DNA from 3 places in the Oryzobacter faecalis genome. Region 2 is predicted to be linked to each of the others. Evidence: predicted binding sites of a transcription regulator. Region 2 holds the regulator's gene; each other region holds the start of a gene.

Region 1 (3,267 bases), on a different contig from region 2:
GACAAGGTCTACACGCGCGACCTGTTCGGCAACGACTGAGCTGCTCGCCCTGCCCTCAGAACGGGGGTGCGCCGTGCTCGCCCGTGCGGCTTCGCGCCCGACGGCGGGCGCTGCACGGGGGGTTCGGCCGGTCCAGCTCGAGGGTCGTGGGGTGGAGGTCGACGGTGCGCCGGACCCGTCGCGGGCGGTGGCGTCCGAGGTCGACTCCTCCCAGGAGGTGTTCGAGCCCGTACTCGAGGTGGCTGAACCGGTCGGGTGGGGCGGCCCGTGGTGCGGGGGTGCCGGGTGGGTCGCTGGCGGCTCTGTCCGTGTCGGGCGGTGCGGTCTCCCCTGCGGGGGGTGCGGTGCCGGTGGTGGCGGCCGGGGTCGCGGGGAGGGTGACGGTGTGGAGGGCGTCGACGGGCGCCGTGGCGCGTGAGCGGCCGGTGGGGTCGGTCCAGGTGACGGTGCCGTCGGGGCGCAGGTCGGCTCGCCAGCCGGGTCGTTGTTTGATGCGGTGGTGGCGGCGGCACAGGCACATGAGGTTGCTCGCGGTGGTGGGTCCGGCAGGCCAGGGCCGGACGTGGTCGAGGTCGCAGAACCTGGCGGCGACGGAGCAGCCGGGGAAGCGGCAGCGCCCGTCGCGGTGGCGGACCAGGGCGGCGATCCGGTCCGGTGGGCGGTAGGCGCCGGACTCTTCGTCGCTGAGCAGCGCCCCGGTGACCGGGTCACAGGACCGGGTCTGCACCCGAACCTCGTCGTGGTCGCCGTTCGCGGTCCCTCGGGGGCGGGCTCGACCCTCGTCTTGCGTGTCGCCGCGGATCATCGAGGTATTCGCGCGGGCGAGCTGGTCGGTGAGCCAGGTCGTGGCGACGAGGACCTGCTCGGTCCCGCGACCGGTGGCGACCTCGACGAACCCGCCGTCGACGGCGTCGCCGGCGGTCAGCCGATCGGCGGCAGCCACGGTCGTGGGGTCCTCTTCGGTCGCGGTAGCGGTCCGGGCGTCGGTCGCGGGCTCGGCGTCGACCGCGGGAGCCTGGTCGGTGATGGGCTCAGGCACGGGAGCGGTTGCGGGGACGGGGACGGGGAGGGTGATGACGGTGGTGACCGTCGCCGACTGCATGACGAGGTCGATCAGGGCTTGGGCGCGGGCGCGGTCGATCCGGTCGTGCACCTTGTCGGTGAGGAGCTGGTGGGCGCGGGTGTCGATCGCGGCCCACGCCTTCGCTGCCTGTTCGGAGGGAAAGGAGCCTTCCCACTGGTCGACGCCCGGTTCGCCGACGCGGCGGCGCAGCCCGCACTCCTGCCTCGCCCGGGCCGCGCGCTGCCGGAGCAGGTCGGGGCTGACCCGCGCGAGCAGCCGCCGGGTCCGGCGCCGCAGCTGGGTCCCGGTCTCGGACGCGAGGTGCTGACCGAGGGTGGCGATGACGGTCTCGGCGACCGGCGCCGGGGCCTCCTCCAGCTCGTGGGCGACGACCCCGGCCCGGTACCGGTCGAGATCGCCGGTGCGCATCGCGGCGTGGAGCCCGCCCAGGCCGGTGCAGGTGGTGGTGCCGGGGTTGCCGTCGGCGGCCCACCGGACCGCGTCGCGGACCCGGTCGCCGGCGTGGTTGGCGGTGACCTCCAGGGCCCCGGACACGACCGCGGCCGCGTCCAGGGCGACGTGCCCGGGCGCCTTGTGGGTCTCGGCGTCGGTGCCGTCCTCGAGGGTGACCGGTTCGATCGCGGCCAGGGCGACGATCGCCTCGTCCTGCACCGCCGACACCGCGTTGACGACCTGCTGGCAGGACCGGACCACCTCGGCCCACGCCTCCCGCGAGCCGCCGGTCGGTGACGGCGCGGGGAGCGCAGCGAGCAGGGTCTGCGTGTCGTGCAGGACCGTGAGGAGCTCGCTCGGATGCCCGGTGCGGCTGCTCGTCGCTGGTGCGGTGCTGCTCATGCTGTCCCCCTCCCCCTGTACCCCGATCGTACCCGCCGACGACCGTTAGCACAAGTGTTCGATCGCTCGAATGTGGATGACCCACAGCCGAATTCGCGTGGCAACCTGACGTCGGTGCCCGCCCTCGGCACCGCCCTGCGTCGGGCGAACGTGGGTGAAGATCGTCGCTGGGCCGACGATCTTCACCCACGTTCGCGGTGGGCGGGGAGGGGGCGACGCGTCTACGCAGTTCGTGGAGCACGCCGGGACGGGAGGCGAGGGGGGCGGTGCGAACAGCGGGTGGTGAGCCGGCCACGGAGCGAAACACAGCGGGACTCCGTCCAGGCGCCTGTGAAGAACCCCGAGCGGAGGGCGAGGTGGACGGTGCGCCCAGCGGGTGGTGAGCAGGCAGCAGGACGGAGCCGAGCGGGACGCCGCCCAGGCGCCTGTGAAGGAGGCCGAGCGCGAAGCGACGATCGCCGAGCGCGAGGAGGCCGCGTCATCGCGAAGCCTCGAACCCCGGCCAGGACACGAGGTGCACCCGGCAACGACGAGCCCACGGCCCACGGAGGCGTCCCGCCGGACCCCCCGTTTCACGCGGCCGCGCGGGGGCATGATGGGTCCATGGCCCACCACCACCAGAACGACCCCGACCTCGTCCGCGAGCTGATCATGGACCCGGGCGTCTGGGTCGTCGTCGGCCTCTCGACGAACACCCAGCGTGTCGCCCACCGCATCTCGAAGTGGCTGCACGTCGAGCTCGGCAAGCCGATCATCCCGGTGCACCCGAAGGCCGAGACCGTGCACGGCGCCCAGGGCTACGCCTCGCTCGACGACATCCCGGACCAGGACATCAAGGTCATCGACTGCTTCGTCAGCTCCGAGCACGTCGGCGCGGTCGTCGACGACGCGATCCGCAACAAGGACCGGCTCCAGATCGACGCGATCTGGATGCAGCTGGGGGTCGTCGACGAGGCCGCCGCGGAGCGGGCCCGGGCGGTCGGCCTCGACGTCGTCATGGACACCTGCCCGAAGATCGAGTGGCCCCGGGTCCGCAGCGAGGGCATGGCCCGCTGAGGAGGGGGCTCAGCCGTCGGAGCGGCGGGCGCGCAGGCGGGCACCCTTCGCATGCGCCTCGTCGCGCAGGGCGCCGCGAAACTCGGTGAGCGCGGCGCGCAGCCGCTCGGCCTCGGCGCCCTCACCGGCCCCGAGGATGCGGGCGGCGAGCAGCCCGGCGTTGCGGGCACCCCCGACCGACACGGTCGCGACGGGCACCCCCGCCGGCATCTGCACGATCGACAGCAGCGAGTCCATCCCGTCGAGGTACTTCAGCGGCACCGGGACGCCGATGACGGGCAGCGAGGTCACCG
Region 2 (3,267 bases):
GGTGCAGGCGGCCACCGGGTCGCGCATCGAGTCCTCCCTCGCCGGGCGGCACCGCCAGCTCGACCTCCCGCCGGCGGCGATCGAGCGCGCCCTCGAGAGCCTGCGCGAGCTCCTCACCGGCCCGGCCCCGATGACCCGCGCCGAGCTGACCGCGGCCTTCGCCGCCCGGGGACTGCCCTCGGGCGGTGAGCAGATGGCGCACCAGCTGGTCGTCGCCGAGCTGCGCGCCGTCATCTGCTCGGGCCCGCCGCGCGGGACGACGCACACCTACGTGCTCGCCGACGAGACCGTCCCGCCGGCGCCCCTCGACGGCCTCGGCGTCGACGATGCCCGCCGCGAGCTGACCCGCCGGTTCGTCGCCGGCCACGGACCCGCCTCGGAGCGCGACCTCGCGCGGTGGGCGACCCTCACCCTGGGCCAGGTCCGCGCCGCCCTCGCCGACCTCGCGGGAGAGCTGGAGCAGGTCGAGGTCGGCGGGGAGACGCTGTGGGTCGACCCTGCCACGCCCTCACGGACGACCCGGCCGGTGCGCGCCTTCCTGCTCCAGACGTTCGACGAGGTCTGCCTCACCTACCCCACGACGGGCTTCCCACGGCGTGCGCCCGACACGACACGCACCCGCCTGCTCTCCGAGGCCGGCGGCGGCATCGTGGTCCTCGACGGGGAGGACGTCGGCACATGGAAGCGGACCGTCGGACGCGAGTCGGTGGCCGTCGACCTGCGCCCCGACCTGCCCCTGTCCGCCGACGACGACGCACAGGTGGGCGAGGCCGCGGAAAGGCTGGCCATGTTCATCGGCCGCCCCCTGGACCTGCGCCTCCACCCCCCCGGCCTGAGCCCGGCGGCGCCGGACGGCACGAAGGGCGTCGCGTCCTCTGCACGGGACACGACGCCCTCCGGCGTTCCTGAGGCGGGTCGAGGGCCTCAGCTCTGGGGTCGCCGCGGCGGCCGGCTGGGGCGGTCCGCGGCGAGGGGCGACCTCAGCCGCGGGGGATGACGAGGCGCTGGCCCGCGCTGATCTGCGCGGTGCTCAGCCCGTTCTCGAGCTGGATCGCGACGATGGCGTTGCCGACCGAGAGGTCGGGCAGCTGCGCCGCGGCGATCTCGGACAGGGTCTGGCCCGGGGCGACGGTGACGACGGGACCAGGCTCGACCGCACCGGCGCCACCGAGCCCCGACACCCCGGACGCGACGGCGGCCGTGAGGGCCAGCGCGAGCAGCGCCAGGCGCCCGCGCCGGGTGATGCGCAGCGCGCCGGACGACGGCGCCGCGCCACCCTCGCCGCCGCCGGGGAGGACGACGAGCCGGGGCCTGCGCGGCACCGAGGGGTCGGCGTACCCGAGGTCTGCGGGGTTCCACGCGACTGCACTCATGCTGGCCTCCATCCCGGCGGCCAGTGCGGCCGTCGAACCGGTGTTCGATAGAACGTCTGTACGAGTTGTAGCACGGATGTTCGACCCGGACAAGACACGCCTCGAAGAAATGTTTGAAACGTGTGTACGATCCGCGTACGCTGCCGTCATGGGAAGAAGCCTGTCGGATCCCACCGACAGAGCACCTGACCTGCGACAACGCCGGGATCGAGGCGACCCGGCGCCGTTGGACCAGACCGAAGGGGTCGACATGGCACGTCCGAGGAACGCCGACATCCACGAGATGCCCGACCGCGGCGACGGCGGGGCGCTCACCCACCGGCAGCGCAAGGTCCTCGAGGTCATCCGCAACTCCATCGACCGGCGCGGCTACCCGCCGAGCATGCGCGAGATCGGGGAGGCCGTCGGGCTCACCTCGCCCAGCTCGGTCGCGCACCAGCTGTCCGCGCTCGAGCGCAAGGGGTTCCTGCGCCGCGACCCCAACCGGCCGCGCGCCATCGAGGTGATCTCGCCGGACACCGCGAACGACGAGCCCGGCTACCGCGGCAGCGCCGAGCACGACGACGAGGACGTCACCGGCATCAACGACCACCGGCCGGAGGCGTCCTACGTCCCGGTGCTCGGCCAGATCGCGGCCGGCGTGCCGATCACGGCCGAGGAGGTCGTCGAGGACGTCTTCCCCCTCCCCCGCCAGATCGTCGGCGAGGGCTCCCTGTTCCTCCTCAAGGTCGTCGGCGACTCGATGGTCGACGCCGCGATCTGCGACGGCGACTGGGTCGTCGTCCGCCAGCAGCCCACCGCCGACAACGGCGACATCGTCGCGGCGATGCTCGACAACGAGGCCACCGTCAAGACCTTCAAGCGCAAGGACGGCAAGGTCTGGCTGCTCCCCCACAACGAGGCGTTCTCGCCCATCGACGGCGACCACGCGACCATCCTCGGCAAGGTCACGGCCGTCCTGCGCCGCATCTGACCATCCGCGGACGGCGCCTCAGTCGCGCCTCAGTCGCGCCTTGGCCCGGCCGCGTCCTCGGACCCGGCCGGGCCGAGGCGCTGCCAGAGGGCGGTGTCGACCCAGGCCCCGAACTTGTGGCCCACCTCGCGCAGCAGCCCGACCCGTTCGAACCCGGTCGCCGCGTGGAGCGCCTCGCTCGCCGGGTTCGGCTGGGCGATGACCGCGAGGCAGGTGTGGATGCCGTCGGCGTCGACCCTGGCGAGCAGCGCGTCGTAGAGCTCGCGCCCCAGCCCGCGCCCGCGGGCATCCTCGGCGAGGTAGACGGACACCTCGCGGGTCCCGTCGTAGGCAGGGCGCGGGCGGTAGGTCGACGCGTGGGCGAAGCCGAGGACGGTGCCGTGGTCCCCCTCGATGACCAGCAGGTGGTCGCCGGGCCGGGTCGAGGCGACGCGGTCGGCGAAGTGCTCGGGAGGACGGTGCTCGGTGTCGAACGTGGACACGGCGGTGTCGACGGTGACGTTGTAGATGCCGGCGATGGCGGGAAGGTCGGCCTCGGTGGCCGGGCGGATCGTCGTCACCGGTGAGGGTCCTCAGGCGGCGAGGGCGCCGCGGACGACGGCTCCGAGGGTCGGGGCGAGGGGTGCGTCGAGGCGCAGCGTCATGAGGTCGTCGCCGCGGGTGGGGCCACGGGTCACGGCCACCACGGGGATGCCGCGCTTCGCGCCGTGGCGCACGAACCGCAGACCGGACATCACGGCGAGCGAGGAGCCGAGGACGAGGAGGGCGGGCGCGGCATCGGTGAGCGCGTAGCAGGCGTCGACCCGGTCGCGCGGGACCGAGCCCCCGAAGAACACGACGTCGGGCTTGAGGGTGTCCGCGCCGCAGGCCAGGCACCGGGGCAGCACGAAGCCGGTGACGAGCTGCTCGTCGAGGACGATG
Region 3 (3,267 bases), 350 kb from region 2:
GTCGTCGGCCTCGTGGACCTCGCTCCCCCAGCCCCGGGCCGCGCTCACGGGCGCAGCTCCCGCAGGGCGAGGCGCAGCAGGGCGGCGATCTCGGCGTCGGCGGGCGCCTGCGCGGCGACCTTCTCGACCGCGTCGCCGGCCTGCTTCGCCGACCAGCCGAGGCCGACGAGGGCCTCCTGCACCTGCCCGCGCCACGGCTCGCTGCCGGGCGTGGGCGCGGGCTGGGTACCCCCGGGCGGGCCCGCACCGCGGACGGCGCCGACCTTGTCGCGCAGCTCGAGGACGAGGCGCTGGGCCGACTTGGCCCCGATACCGGGGATCGTCGTCAGCGCCTTGGCGTCCCCGCTGGAGAGGGCGGCCGCGAGCTGGTCGGGGCCCATGACCGACAGCATCGCCAGGGCGAGCCGCGGACCGACGCCCGACACGGTCTGGACCGTCTCGAACATGTCGCGGTCGGCGGCCGCGCCGAAGCCGTAGAGGGTGAGGGAGTCCTCGCGCACGACGAGGGTCGTGGCGAGCGAGGCCTCGCTCCCCCGGTGGCACGACGCCGCGGTGGCCGGGGTCGTGTGGACGAGCATCCCGACGCCCCCGACCTCGACGACGACGTGGTCGAGCCCGACGTGGGTGACGCGGCCGCGCAGCGAGGCGATCACGCGCGGGCCTGCTTCGCGAGGGCCTCGAGGCGCGCCGTCTGGGCGCCACGCCAGGCGTGGCAGATGGCGAGGGCGAGGGCGTCGGCGGCGTCGGCCGGACGGGGGGCGACCTCGAGCCCGAGGATGCGCGTGACCATCGCGGTCACCTGCGCCTTGTCGGCGCGGCCGGAGCCGGTGACCGCGGCCTTGACCTCGGTCGGCGTGTGGAACACGACGGGGATGCCCCGCTTGGTCGCCGTGAGGAGCGCGACGGCCGTGGCGTGCGCAGTGCTCATGACGTTGGTGACGTTGGAGTCGGCGAAGACCCGCTCGACCGCGACGACGTCGGGCGCGTACCGCGCGAGCCAGCCGTCGACCTCGCGCTCGAGGTACACGAGCCGCTCCCCCGCCTCCCCGTCGCTGGGGGTCCGCACGACGCCGACGGCGACCATCCGGGCCCGGCCCAACCGCCCGTCGACGACGCCGAGGCCGCAGCGGGTGAGGCCGGGGTCGACACCGAGCACGCGCACGAGCTGACCTTCCGTCGGGGCACGCCCGGCGGTGCGGGCGTTAGAACACCTGTTCGGCAGCAACGCTACACAGGTGGCGCGACCCCACCGCGCAGCAACACGCGGGCGCGGTCGTCCTCAGGGACGGGCGAGGAGGAGGTAGCGCTCGTCCTCGACCGAGCGCCCCCACAGCGCGGGGTCCGGCAGGGGCCGGACCTCGACCTCGGAACACACCTGCGAGACGATCTCGGCGCACCGCTGCGCCGTCAGACCCGCACCCGTGGCCCAGCTCCCCTCGACGAGGACGAGCCGCCCTCCCGGGCGCAGCGCGGACACCCAGCGGCGCAGGACCTCGACGGGCTGGGGCAGGGCCCACAGGACGTGGCGGCACAGGACGACGTCGACCGACGCCGTCGCCAGCCCCGGGTCGGCGGCGTCACCGAGGCGGACCGCGGCCGTCGAGCCGGCCAGCTTGGCCCGGGCGAGGTCGACCATCGCCGGGGAGAGGTCGACCGCGTCGACCTCGTACCCCTCGTCGGCGAGGAGGAGGGCGAGGGTCCCCGTCCCGCAGCCGAGGTCGGCGACGTCGGCGGGGGCGGGGGGAAGGACGCCGAGGAGGAGCGCCCGCCACGCGGCGCGGACGCCGGGGTCACGCAGGCCGTGGTCGGGCGCCTCGTCGAACGAGGGGGCCTCGGCGTCCCAGAGGGCGACGACGTCGGAGGTCACTCCGCGTCGAGCTCGGCGAGGACGTCGTCGGGGATGTCGCCGTTGGCGAAGACGTCCTGGACGTCGTCGCTGTCCTCGAGGGCCTCGATGACGCGGATCATCTTCTTGGCGCCGTCGAGGTCGAGGGGGACCTGGAGGTTCGGGACCCACGACGCCTCGGCCGAGTCGTAGTCGACCCCGGCGTCCTGGAGGGCGGTGCGGACGGCGACGAAGTCGGTGGCCTCGGAGACGATCTCCCAGGTGTCACCGTTGTCGTTGACCTCCTCGGCGCCGGCGTCGAGGACGATCTCCAGCAGGTCGTCCTCGGACTTCTCGCCCTTGGGCACGATGACGACGCCCTTGCGGTCGAAGACGTACGAGACCGAGCCGGGGTCGGCGAGCTGGCCACCGTTGCGCGAGAGGGCGGTGCGCACCTCGGCGGCCGCACGGTTGCGGTTGTCGGTGAGGCACTCGATGAGGACCGCCACGCCGCCGGGCGCGTAGCCCTCGTAGGTGATGGTCTCCCAGTCGGACCCGCCGGCGGTCGCGCCGGAGCCGCGCTTGACCGCGTTGTCGATGTTGTTGTTGGGGACCGAGGACTTCTTCGCCTTCTGGATGGCGTCGTAGAGCGTGGGGTTGCCCGCGGGGTCGCCGCCGCCCTGGCGCGCGGCCACCTCGATGTTCTTGATGAGCTTGGCGAACAGCTTGCCGCGCTTGGCGTCGATCGCCGCCTTCTTGTGCTTGGTGGTCGCCCACTTGGAGTGGCCGCTCATGAACGCTCCCTCTGGCTGTGCCTCACGATGTCGACGAACAGGCGGTGGAACCGGTGGTCACCCGTCACCTCCGGGTGGAAGGAGGTGACCAGCAGGTTCCCCTGTCGCGCGGCGACGATCCTACCGGCGGCCGGTCCGTGCTCGACACGCGCCAGCACCTGCACGGCCTCCCCCGCCTCCTCGACCCAGGGCGCCCGGATGAAGACCGCGCGCACCGGCTCGCCGCCGAGCTCGCGGATGTGGAGGTCCTCCTCGAAGGAGTCGACCTGCCGTCCGAAGGCGTTGCGCCGCACCGTCATGTCGACCCCGCCGAGGGTCTGCTGGTCGGGCCGGCCGTCGGCGATGCGGTCGGCGAGGAGGATCATCCCGGCGCACGAGCCGTAGACCGGCAGGCCGCCCGCGATGCGCTCGCGGATCGGCTCCTGGAGCCCGAAGGCGCGCAGCAGCTTGTCGATCGTCGTGGACTCCCCGCCGGGCAGGACGAGGCCGTCGACCGCGGCGACCTCGGCGGGGCGCCGGACCGTGATCGCGTGGGCCCCCGACGCCTCGAGCGCGACGACGTGCTCACGGACGTCGCCCTGGACGGCGAGGACTCCGACGACTGGCTGCTGGTCCACGACGCAGGATCGTACGGACGCCGCCCGCGGC

The links. The regulator LexA, encoded in region 2, represses DNA repair genes until DNA is damaged. The targets are predictions, from matches to a motif close to TCGAACANNTGTTCGA.
Region 1: the regulator LexA is predicted to act here: its motif matches at 1,965-1,980, upstream of ACK8HX_RS10300 (HNH endonuclease signature motif containing protein).
Region 3: the regulator LexA is predicted to act here: its motif matches at 1,204-1,219, upstream of ruvC (crossover junction endodeoxyribonuclease RuvC).

What each region holds. Positions count from the first base shown of each region.
Region 1 covers NZ_JBKOFW010000004.1:293,314-296,580, reverse strand. The annotation lists gene ACK8HX_RS10305 (nucleotide sugar dehydrogenase) at 1-39, shown strand, start outside; gene ACK8HX_RS10300 (HNH endonuclease signature motif containing protein) at 56-1,918, opposite strand; gene ACK8HX_RS10295 (CoA-binding protein) at 2,522-2,974, shown strand; gene purE (5-(carboxyamino)imidazole ribonucleotide mutase) at 2,984-3,267, opposite strand, start outside.
Region 2 covers NZ_JBKOFW010000001.1:473,899-477,165, reverse strand. The annotation lists gene ACK8HX_RS02335 (winged helix DNA-binding domain-containing protein) at 1-997, shown strand, start outside; gene ACK8HX_RS02330 (LysM peptidoglycan-binding domain-containing protein) at 981-1,373, opposite strand; gene lexA (transcriptional repressor LexA) at 1,624-2,346, shown strand; gene ACK8HX_RS02320 (GNAT family N-acetyltransferase) at 2,376-2,906, opposite strand; gene ACK8HX_RS02315 (NAD-dependent protein deacetylase) at 2,919-3,267, opposite strand, start outside.
Region 3 covers NZ_JBKOFW010000001.1:823,149-826,415, reverse strand. The annotation lists gene ruvB (Holliday junction branch migration DNA helicase RuvB) at 1-48, opposite strand, end outside; gene ruvA (Holliday junction branch migration protein RuvA) at 45-653, opposite strand; gene ruvC (crossover junction endodeoxyribonuclease RuvC) at 650-1,162, opposite strand; gene ACK8HX_RS03830 (class I SAM-dependent methyltransferase) at 1,280-1,867, opposite strand; gene ACK8HX_RS03825 (YebC/PmpR family DNA-binding transcriptional regulator) at 1,864-2,619, opposite strand; gene pdxT (pyridoxal 5'-phosphate synthase glutaminase subunit PdxT) at 2,616-3,236, opposite strand.